DNA from 2 places in the Shewanella septentrionalis genome. Region 2 is predicted to be linked to the other one. Evidence: riboswitches for the same ligand, from Rfam matches in the RefSeq annotation. Region 2 holds a riboswitch; the other holds the start of a gene.
The links. Region 2 has a riboswitch for cobalamin ahead of NE536_RS17435 (TonB-dependent receptor). Riboswitches for the same ligand answer to the same signal wherever they lie in the genome.

Region 1 (4,754 bases), on a different contig from region 2:
ACATCAATCCACACCATAAATAATCCGCCCACCAGCGCCGTTAAAATAATCGGCTGACGACCGGGAAACAGCATGCGCACTGTGTGGGGGATCATCAAACCGACAAAGCCAATCCCGCCGCAGGTAGCGACTAAAATCGCGGTAATCAAGGAGCAGAGCAGCAACATATTGAGTCGCAACTTAGGCACATTCACCCCTAAGGTATGCGCCGTTTCATCCCCCGCTTGCAACGCCATGATCTGCCGCTTCATGCCTAAAATAATGAACAAACTCGCGCCAATCACCAGTGTTGGCAGCACTAATAAGGACCAACTGGCCTTGGCGAAACTGCCTAAACTCCAAAACAGCACAGAAGCCGTCGCCTGCGGACTGGCGAAATACAACAACAAACTTGTTAACGCGCCAAACATAAAGGAGGTCGCCACGCCTGAGAGCAACATGCGCTCCACTTGGCTATTGAGCCCAAGGCCAGACAAGGCCAGCACTATCAGTACCGACAAACTAGCGCCAATAAAAGCGCCGAAGGGCAAGCTAAACCAGAGCAAACCCGACAAGGCGCTCGAACCACTAAAAATCCCCGAGTTCGCCGCCATACCCGCATTCTCAAAAAATCCAGAGCCCGTGAATAACGTCAACATCACCACAGCGCCAAAGGACGCGCCTGAGCTAATGCCAAACAGATAAGGGTCGGCCAGAGGATTGCGGGTCACGGTTTGCAGCACACTGCCCGCCAAAGACAAACCCGCACCCGCCACAAAGGCCAGCAAAATACGCGGCAGTCTGAGCTCCATCACGATGCGCTCCGTCATGCCATTGGCTTGAGTGAGGTTGGCCATTTTATTGATAAACACTTGGATAACATCCATAAAACTGATGTTCGCCGCGCCAAAACTCGTGGCGGCAATGGGGGTTATCAAAGTGATTATGCCTAATGCGACCAGCATCAGTTGTTGTCTCGTCAAAGGTGTCACGATACGCCCCAAATGTGAGATGAAATGCTGTTTACTCCCTGAATCATCCGCCCTCGCCTCGCTCAGCCAAAGCATCAGCCATGTTGTGCGTCGAATCATGGTAGCCATAGAAGTAGCTGATTAAGGGCTTTTTATGTTGTGGATGGGTCGACACCTGAGCGCACACGCCGAACACATCACCAATTCGCGCCTCGGTTAATACCTCGGTTGGCGTGCCCATAGCGCTGACTTCACCGTTATGGATCAACAACAAACTGTCGCACAGGGCGCTGGCTAAATTGAGATCGTGAATAGAGGCAATCACGCTGATGCCAAGGCTACGCACTAATTCGAGGATTTGGATTTGATAACGCACATCGAGGTGGTTGGTTGGCTCGTCAAGGATCAACAGTTGCGGCTGCTGCACTATGGCGCGGGCGATCAAGGCACGCTGCTTTTCACCGCCGGATAAGTGCTCGTACTGTTGGTGCATCTTATGACTCAGGCCGACTTTCTCTAGAGCCTTTGCAATGCGCTCGCCGTCACAGCTCGAATTGGTATCGAACATGCCCTTATGCGGCGTTAAGCCCATGCTGACCAATTGCTCTGTGGTTAGGTCAAAATAGTGCGGCGTGTCTTGCTGCACTACGGCGACACGGCAGGCAAACGCCTTGGGCGATAAACGCTCAATATCTTGATCAAACAGGGTAATTTTGCCCTGAGTCGGGCGAACAAACCGATACAAACAGCGTAGCAAGCTAGACTTACCCGCGCCGTTAGGCCCAATCAAACCCAGCATCTGCCCGGTTGGCAGTGCAAAGTTAATATTGGAAAGAATGGTTTTGCCATCGATACACCAGCTTAACTGGCTGACATCGAGCGCGACCGTCTGGCTCGCTGATGGGCGAGTGTCGCTGTTATTCAAAGCATGGCTCGTTTGGATGGCAGAGAGTTTCACCAACGTGGTGCTCCTAGCGAGTCCAAACCTGAATTCAAAAAGGTTGTGCACATTGTCATCGGCTCCCTCGAGTCACCCGCTCGAGAACTAAGGCTGCACGCAGCGATAACAGAAATAGGCAGGTCTCCTGACTCGTCACTTTTTGTATTGAAAACAATATAAAAAGTCACTCACAGTTGCGGGCACAGTTCGGGCTGACTGACGAGCAGCTCCCCGATTCCCTATTATGTTGAGATTGATTTCAAGCCTTTGCAGCGTGTCTCGGCCATAACTGCCACAGAACACACTCGCACCACTCAAAACTCCCAACACCTATTTCTGTGACGTCATCCGATACACTGCCACCAGCCTTGCAAGGCCGTGTGCATCGGGTAACGTCAGGAAAAAGCATTATCCTATATTTGCCTTAATTGGCAATCGACAATCACGCTGGTAAGACAAGAAAAATCTTTACCTTAGGGCAACGCGGATCACTCGCAGCGTCCGCTCGGCCAATCTAAACGCCAGTAACAAACGCCGTGCTCATCCTGCAGCACAGTAATGCTCACCACGGCCGCCACAGGTAAATCGAGTTGACTGTAAAAGCCCACCGCCCGCTCAACCCCAAGGGCGCGCGCCATTAAGTGACGGATCACCCCGCCGTGGGTCACCACCCATACTTTGGCAGCCAGTTCGCCCGCAGCCACGCTAGCGCCCACAGTCTGCTCGGCGTTATCTGAGTCGAGAATCAACCGTTCAAACTCGGCGGCGAGTATCTGGTCAATCGTCCCATTCACCCGCGACTCGAAACTAGCCATAGTTTCCCCATTGGGCGGCGGTGTTTGCCAAGGGTTTTGCCAATAGGCCGCTAGATGTTCGCCCGCTTGTTGATACAGTTCATCGAGCCGACGACCGTCCCAATCGCCAAAATCAATTTCCTGTAAACCCGATAAAAGCTGCGCCTGCAATGGCCTTGACTCAGATACCAGCGCCGCCGTCGAATGCAGCTCGGCGGCAAAGGCTTGGGCAAATTCGGCGCAGCGGCGTGAGGTCGAGCTATAAATCGCGCTACACACGCTGGCCTGTGACTCAACCGCTGCCGACATTTGCTGCCAGCCCTTTTCGCTTAAAGGCACATCCACACGGCCGCGTAAAATGGCGCCGCCTTCGCACTCGCCGTGACGCAACAATAACAATCGAACTTGTTTCATCGTATTCCTATGTCTATCACTCATGGCAAATTTTGTTGAAAGCCCACATTAGACCCGTCGCCCTATATACTCAATTACGCCCTAGTCCAACGACTAACAATACAACTAGCCCTGCAAAAAAACCGTTAAACTGGGGATAAAGTGGCGCTGGGACTCAATTATCGTCAGTCAATTTTGACCTTGCCCTGACAATCATAAGTCGCGTATTATGGACGTCTATACGTTTAAATGTCCAAAAGCATTTTATAAAAACAAGTATCCAAAAACAAATGTCGATAGACCAGAATAAAATGCACTTTGCATAACAAGGGTCGATGCTTGGACTTAACTTAGCTGTATTTAAGGTAATTATTTATGACGATACCCTCTACCAAAGCCGGCCAGATATTGGCAGACATTCGTAAACAGCTTGCTGAGCGCATTCTAATCTTAGACGGTGCCATGGGCACTATGATCCAAGGCTACAAACTGGAAGAAGAGGACTATCGCGGCGAACGCTTTAAAGATTGGCACACTGACGTCAAAGGCAACAACGATTTATTGGTGTTGTCGCAACCCCACATCATCAAACAGATTCACACCGACTACTTAAACGCCGGTGCCGACATCATTGAAACCAACACCTTTAATGCTACGACTATCGCCATGGCCGACTACGACATGCAGTCGCTGTCCGCCGAAATTAACTTAGCCGGCGCCCGCCTCGCCCGTGAAGCCTGTGATGAAGTGTTTGCTGCCACAGGCATTCCGCGCTACGTCGCCGGTGTGTTAGGCCCCACTAACCGTACGTGTTCGATTAGCCCTGATGTGAACGACCCAGGCTATCGTAACGTCAGCTTCGATGAGTTAGTCAGCGCTTACCGAGAGTCCACTAAGGCGCTGATTGAGGGCGGCGCGGATATCATTATGGTCGAGACCATATTCGATACCTTAAACGCCAAAGCCGCGCTGTTTGCGATTGAATCGGTATTCGATGACTTATTCGGTCAGCATTCTAAAGACAGACTGCCTATCATGATTTCGGGCACCATTACCGATGCCTCTGGCCGCACACTGACTGGCCAAACGACCGAAGCCTTTTACAATTCCCTTCGCCATATCAAGCCCTTATCTATCGGTCTTAACTGTGCACTTGGGCCAAAAGAATTACGCCCCTATGTGGAAGAATTATCCCGCATCAGTGAGTGTTATGTGTCGGCGCATCCGAATGCGGGACTGCCGAACGAGTTTGGCGGTTACGATGAAACCCCAGAAGACATGGCGAATGTGATCGAAGATTGGGCGCGCGAAGGCATGCTCAATATTATCGGTGGTTGTTGTGGTAGTACGCCTGAACATATCCGCGTGATCCGCGAAGCAGTGAGCCGTCACGATCCACGTATTTTGCCGGACATTCCAGTCGCTTGCCGCTTGGCAGGTTTGGAACCACTGACTATCGATGCCCAATCCCTGTTCGTTAACGTGGGAGAGCGCACCAACGTCACTGGCTCGGCTAAGTTTTTAAAATTGATCAAAGAAGGCAAGTTTGAGCAAGCGCTCGATGTCGCCCGCGAGCAGGTTGAAAGCGGCGCGCAAATCATCGACATCAACATGGACGAAGGCATGCTCGATGGCGCCGAGATCATGCACAAGTTTTTAAACTTAATTGCCTCTGAG
Region 2 (4,754 bases):
CAGTGCGCTACTGGATGTCGCGAGTATTACGTCAAATAGCTGTGCTTTTGCAATCTTAAGTCCAACGGGTGAGGCGCACTTTTGGGGCAATGAAACGAACTGTGGTATCGATTGGCTTAAACAAACGGATATTAAAGGCGTGAACAGTATTGTCAGTGTTGGCACGGGATTTTTGTTGCTGCGTGACAATGCCGTACCGCAAATCCTGGTCGATGATAGTGACTACGCCTATCTATATGGTTTTCACTATGCTCAAGATATTCTCAATCGGTATTGGCAGGAGGGAAGCAAGATCACCCCAGGTTCGGCATCATTTGTATTTACCCGTCCTGACGGCAAAGTCGTGCCAGTAGGTTATAGGGCTAACCTAGACAATGTTGAGAAGCTCATAGCGCGTATTCCACGATTAACTTGGTTAGCGAGGGCGGGTGAGGGGTATGTCGGGATCAGTGAGCAGGGAGAGTGGGTCTCTTGGTCGATGAATAACGAGATGTTCGCCAAATCTCCGCTACCGCCTGCCGATTCGTTGGTGATTAAGCCGCTGGATTTTACCCCTGTTGCCCAATGTGAAACGCCAGAGCAAAGACAGGTGATTCTGAGTCAGGAAAGGCCTAAACCTGAAGTAAAAATGTGGTTATTTAGTGAATAGTACTAACCTTTTTGCCGCTATTGTGCTGATAAACGGGATATTTCCCTGTTATTCAAGCCGTGATAGTGATTATTTCTTTTAAAGTGGCAGTTAATATAACTTTTTGACTGTTTTCAGCGAAGGTTCTTCGTTAGAATGCTGGGTGTTTTCTGTTCAATTTCATGATGTCGTATTAATTATAAGTGCGATACAAGGATGATAAGTATGAAATTAGCATTGTGTTCACCTATTGGATTGTTTCAAGGTGCCAGTGTGTTATTACTCTGCAGCTTAATTGGCTCAGAGCCAGTTCAAGCCACATTAGATATAGCTCGGAGCGAAAGCGGCGCAGCTCATACCCATGTATTGCCGGTATTTGGTCAGCAATTAGGGTTCAATCTGCCTGCGGGCTGGAAGCAGGCTTATCATGAGGAGCAAGCTGGCATGTTTATGGCAGAATATGTGCCTGAGCAGGAAGCATTAACCCAGTGGAGTGCACTATTTTGCGTGCAGGGCTTTAAGGATATGGCCGAGAGTATTAGCCCTGAGCGTTTTTTAGATGCGATGGCCCAGACCTATAAATCGACCTGTGACGGCGAAGTGGTGTACCAGAAGCTCGGCGACACTGAAGTTGATGGACACGAGGGATTTAAAGCTATTTTAGGCTGTACAGCCATGCCCAATATCCACAATGCCACGCAAGTGAATCCCAAAGCCTATGCTTCGATTCCTCAAGGGGAAATTGGCTACTATACGGTTGTTAGTGGTAATAAAGATTTGTATCTACTGCATAAGTCGATGCGAGGTGCCGTTTTTTCTGCCGATAAACCGCCGCTGCAGGCAGATAATAGCCAAGATTTTATCTCCGCTTTAGTCCCATTCTCCTTGAAGTAGACTGTAGACGTTCGCTTGAGTTTGATGGACTTTCATCCGTATAGACGTCTATAATGCGCGCGCTCAGGCTCTATAATGTGCTGAGCCTTAAGGGAGTATCGCTGTTTTATTGATGGCTGTGCCCTATGAATCAAATTTTTAGTCAACCTTCTGAGGTGCTTGCGTGCGAAAGCCGCGAGATAATCGGGAAGCCAGTGAAATTCTGGCACTGCCCCCGCAACGGTAAAAGGTGAGAGAAGACCGCGTTTGATTGGTGTGTTCAAGACAGAACCCGATAGTCAGAATGTTAAAGGTCAGTCTCGCGTTAATTCTATTTTTACGGATTAACATAGCCTAAGTCCGGAGACCGGCCCTAAAGGTGTTTTTGAGATTTCGGTGGGCAGATCTCAAAATGCGATAGTCACTGTCAGTATCTTTTACTGAATGAACTGTATCGTGGCGCTAATGCCTCGTTTTCCTTGCAGGAGTTAAAGGTAAAATGGGAACAAATCCAACAAAAATCGCGCTGCTGATCGGTAGCCTTTGCAGTTTTTCCGTTATCGCGCCCGCTATGGCGGCTGACGCTACCAGCACAGCTAAAGTCGACGAGCATCTTGTCGTGATCGGCCGCTCTGACAATACCCCGTTAAATATTGCCGCGAATGTGAATGTGATTGACGCTGCGGCGATTGAAATGAGCGGTGCCACTAGTGTGACTGAAGTTTTACGCGGTCAAAGTGGTATTCAAATTTCAGATAATAACATCGGTACTAGCTTTGCGATGCGTGGCTTTAGTGCCAGCACTGCTGTGAATAACACGCTGATTTTACTTGATGGTCGTCGCCTCAATAATATCGATATCGCTGCTCCTAGTCTTAATGCCATACCGCTTAACCAAGTCGAGCGCATCGAAATTTTATCGGGTAGTGCGGGTGTGCTTTATGGCGACCAAGCGGTAGGCGGCGTGATCAATATTGTCACTAAATCCCCTGAAAATACTGGTGGTAGCGTGCAGTTATCCGGCGGCAGCTTTGATACCTATGAAGGTCGCGGTGATGTGTCTGGCGCGATCAACAAGGATTGGCGTTACTTTTTCACTGGTAGCTATAACCAAGGTGACAACTACCGCAAGCATAATGCCAATGAAACAGGGTCGATTTTAGGTCGCATTCAATATAAAACGGCCACAGACTCCTTCTTTGTTGAAACTAGCTACTACGACAACGATCGTGAAAATCCGGGCTCGCTGACTGAAAAGCAATTTAAAGATAACCCACGTTACTCTGGTAACGATAAGCAATATTCCCATGAAATGACTACGGCGGCGCGCACGGGTTACCAGCATCAGCTCAATCAAAACTGGGCGCTGGCGGCGGATTTAGATTACAGCGATACCTTAGTGTCATCATTGAACTGGGGACAGAGCCGTAACACACGCTCACTGTTGATGTTTAGTCCTAAAGCGTTAGCGAACTACAGTACGCGTCAAGGTGAGCTAAACCTAGTCACAGGTTTAGACATCAGCCGTGGTAAGGCTGATTTTGACACTATGGCGCGTAGTAATGTACAGCAAATGCAAAGCGCCTATCTACAAGCCACAGTGCCTTTAAGCCATATCTTAAGCTACGTTGTGGGTGGTCGTTATGCGCGGGTGACCGACGAGTTAGTCGATGGTAATGTCTATCCTAATGGCATGGATTTAGACGAAAATGCCCACGCATTTGAACTGGGTTTAAATTACCGTCCAACTGCTGAGCACAGACTTTATGTTCGCGCTGATGATAACTTCCGTTTTGCCAAAGTGGATGAGCAAGCTTATACATCGCCTGGTGTACTTGGCTTAAAGCCGCAGACGGGTCGCTCCTATGAAGCGGGTTGGGATTGGACTCTTGCTAGCCAAACCCTACGAGTGAGCTTATACCGTCTCGATTTAGAAGATGAAATTGTGTATGACTCAAGCGCCACTAAACCTATTGGTGGTAATTTCGATGGCGCAAATGTCAATGCTGACGCTTCACGTCGTTATGGCGCAAGTGCCGATTGGGATTGGCAGGTGACTAAAGCAGTACAACTAGGGCTTGAGTATAACTATATCGATGCCGAATTTACCGACGGTAATAATGATGGCAAGGAGCTGTCTTGGGTGGCAAAACACACGGGGCGCGGATATGTCAGTATGGATTTTGCTGAGCATTTCCAAGTCTTTGCCGAAGCTATCTACACGGGTGATCGCTTTGTGGAAGGTGATAACGGTAATGAAGGCGATAAGCTGGCCAGTTACGTGCTCGGTAATTTAGCCTTGAACTACAACCGTGATGCTTGGCTTGCCAGCCTGCGTATCGATAACCTATTTGATAAAGACTATGTCAGCGCAGGCTATTACGGTGGCCTTTGGGGTGATAGTTATTACTCTGGCCGAGGTCGAGATATTCGTTTAACCCTTGGTTATCGTTTTTAATATCTGACTAAATGAGCGAATTTAGCAGCCTTTAACTCAATATAAAGGCTGCTTTTTTTTGCTATTATTTACTCTTAAATTGTTTATCTTGTTCTTCTTTATTTAGCGGTTTAATACCAAGATAATATTCATAGCTATTTTTATCGCTGTTATCGACAGTCGTCTCATTTTTGCTATTAATTTCTTTCGATGTACTATCTTCTTTATTTGCATACATAGTTAATTTAGGCTTAGTCTGTTTAGACTTAGTCTCCTCTGCAGCAGACACATTCGCTATGCTCTTAATGTCCTCATTATCAGTAGCGGATTTATCTTCTACCTTGCCAAATTTATAGTTAAAAATAGCATTGGTTTCTACTGTTTCAATGGTTGATTTCTTCATGGTTTTGTATATTGCGACAATACCATGTTTACCTAGAGTGACTTCAGGGTGAATTTTCTTACCAGTACCAACCTTAGTGCCATCGACATACCAGTCTGCATCAACGTTACTCGTAAGGGTTATGACCGTGGACTTAAGGCTCAGTTTTTCATTGAGTAATGATTCAATTTTATTGTTATATGACGGCTTAAACGTCATATTAACTTTGTAATGTAGCTCACCATTCATATTCATACTTGCGTCAATAACTTTGTATGATAGTAGTACACTTTTATCACTGAGGAATGGATCTGAATTAATCGTGTTTTTAACAGTATACTTTTCAGTATCTTTTAAACACTCATTTATAGATTGGAATTTTGAGCAGGTCATTGAGCTTTCTAGGTCAACGGACTTAACACTATCAGAACTAG

Region 1: another riboswitch for cobalamin. It lies ahead of NE536_RS05700 (ABC transporter ATP-binding protein); the one in region 2 lies ahead of NE536_RS17435 (TonB-dependent receptor).

Annotation. Positions count from the first base shown of each region.
Region 1 covers NZ_JAMTCC010000007.1:107,751-112,504, reverse strand. Annotated here, with positions in the region: gene NE536_RS05705 (FecCD family ABC transporter permease) at 1-1,046, opposite strand, end outside; gene NE536_RS05700 (ABC transporter ATP-binding protein) at 1,015-1,908, opposite strand; cobalamin riboswitch at 2,009-2,174, opposite strand; gene NE536_RS05695 (histidine phosphatase family protein) at 2,379-3,098, opposite strand; gene metH (methionine synthase) at 3,453-4,754, shown strand, end outside.
Region 2 covers NZ_JAMTCC010000034.1:12,776-17,529, reverse strand. Annotated here, with positions in the region: gene NE536_RS17445 (RCC1 domain-containing protein) at 1-649, shown strand, start outside; gene NE536_RS17440 (hypothetical protein) at 854-1,522, shown strand; cobalamin riboswitch at 1,659-1,891, shown strand; gene NE536_RS17435 (TonB-dependent receptor) at 2,001-3,959, shown strand; gene NE536_RS17430 (hypothetical protein) at 4,024-4,754, opposite strand, start outside.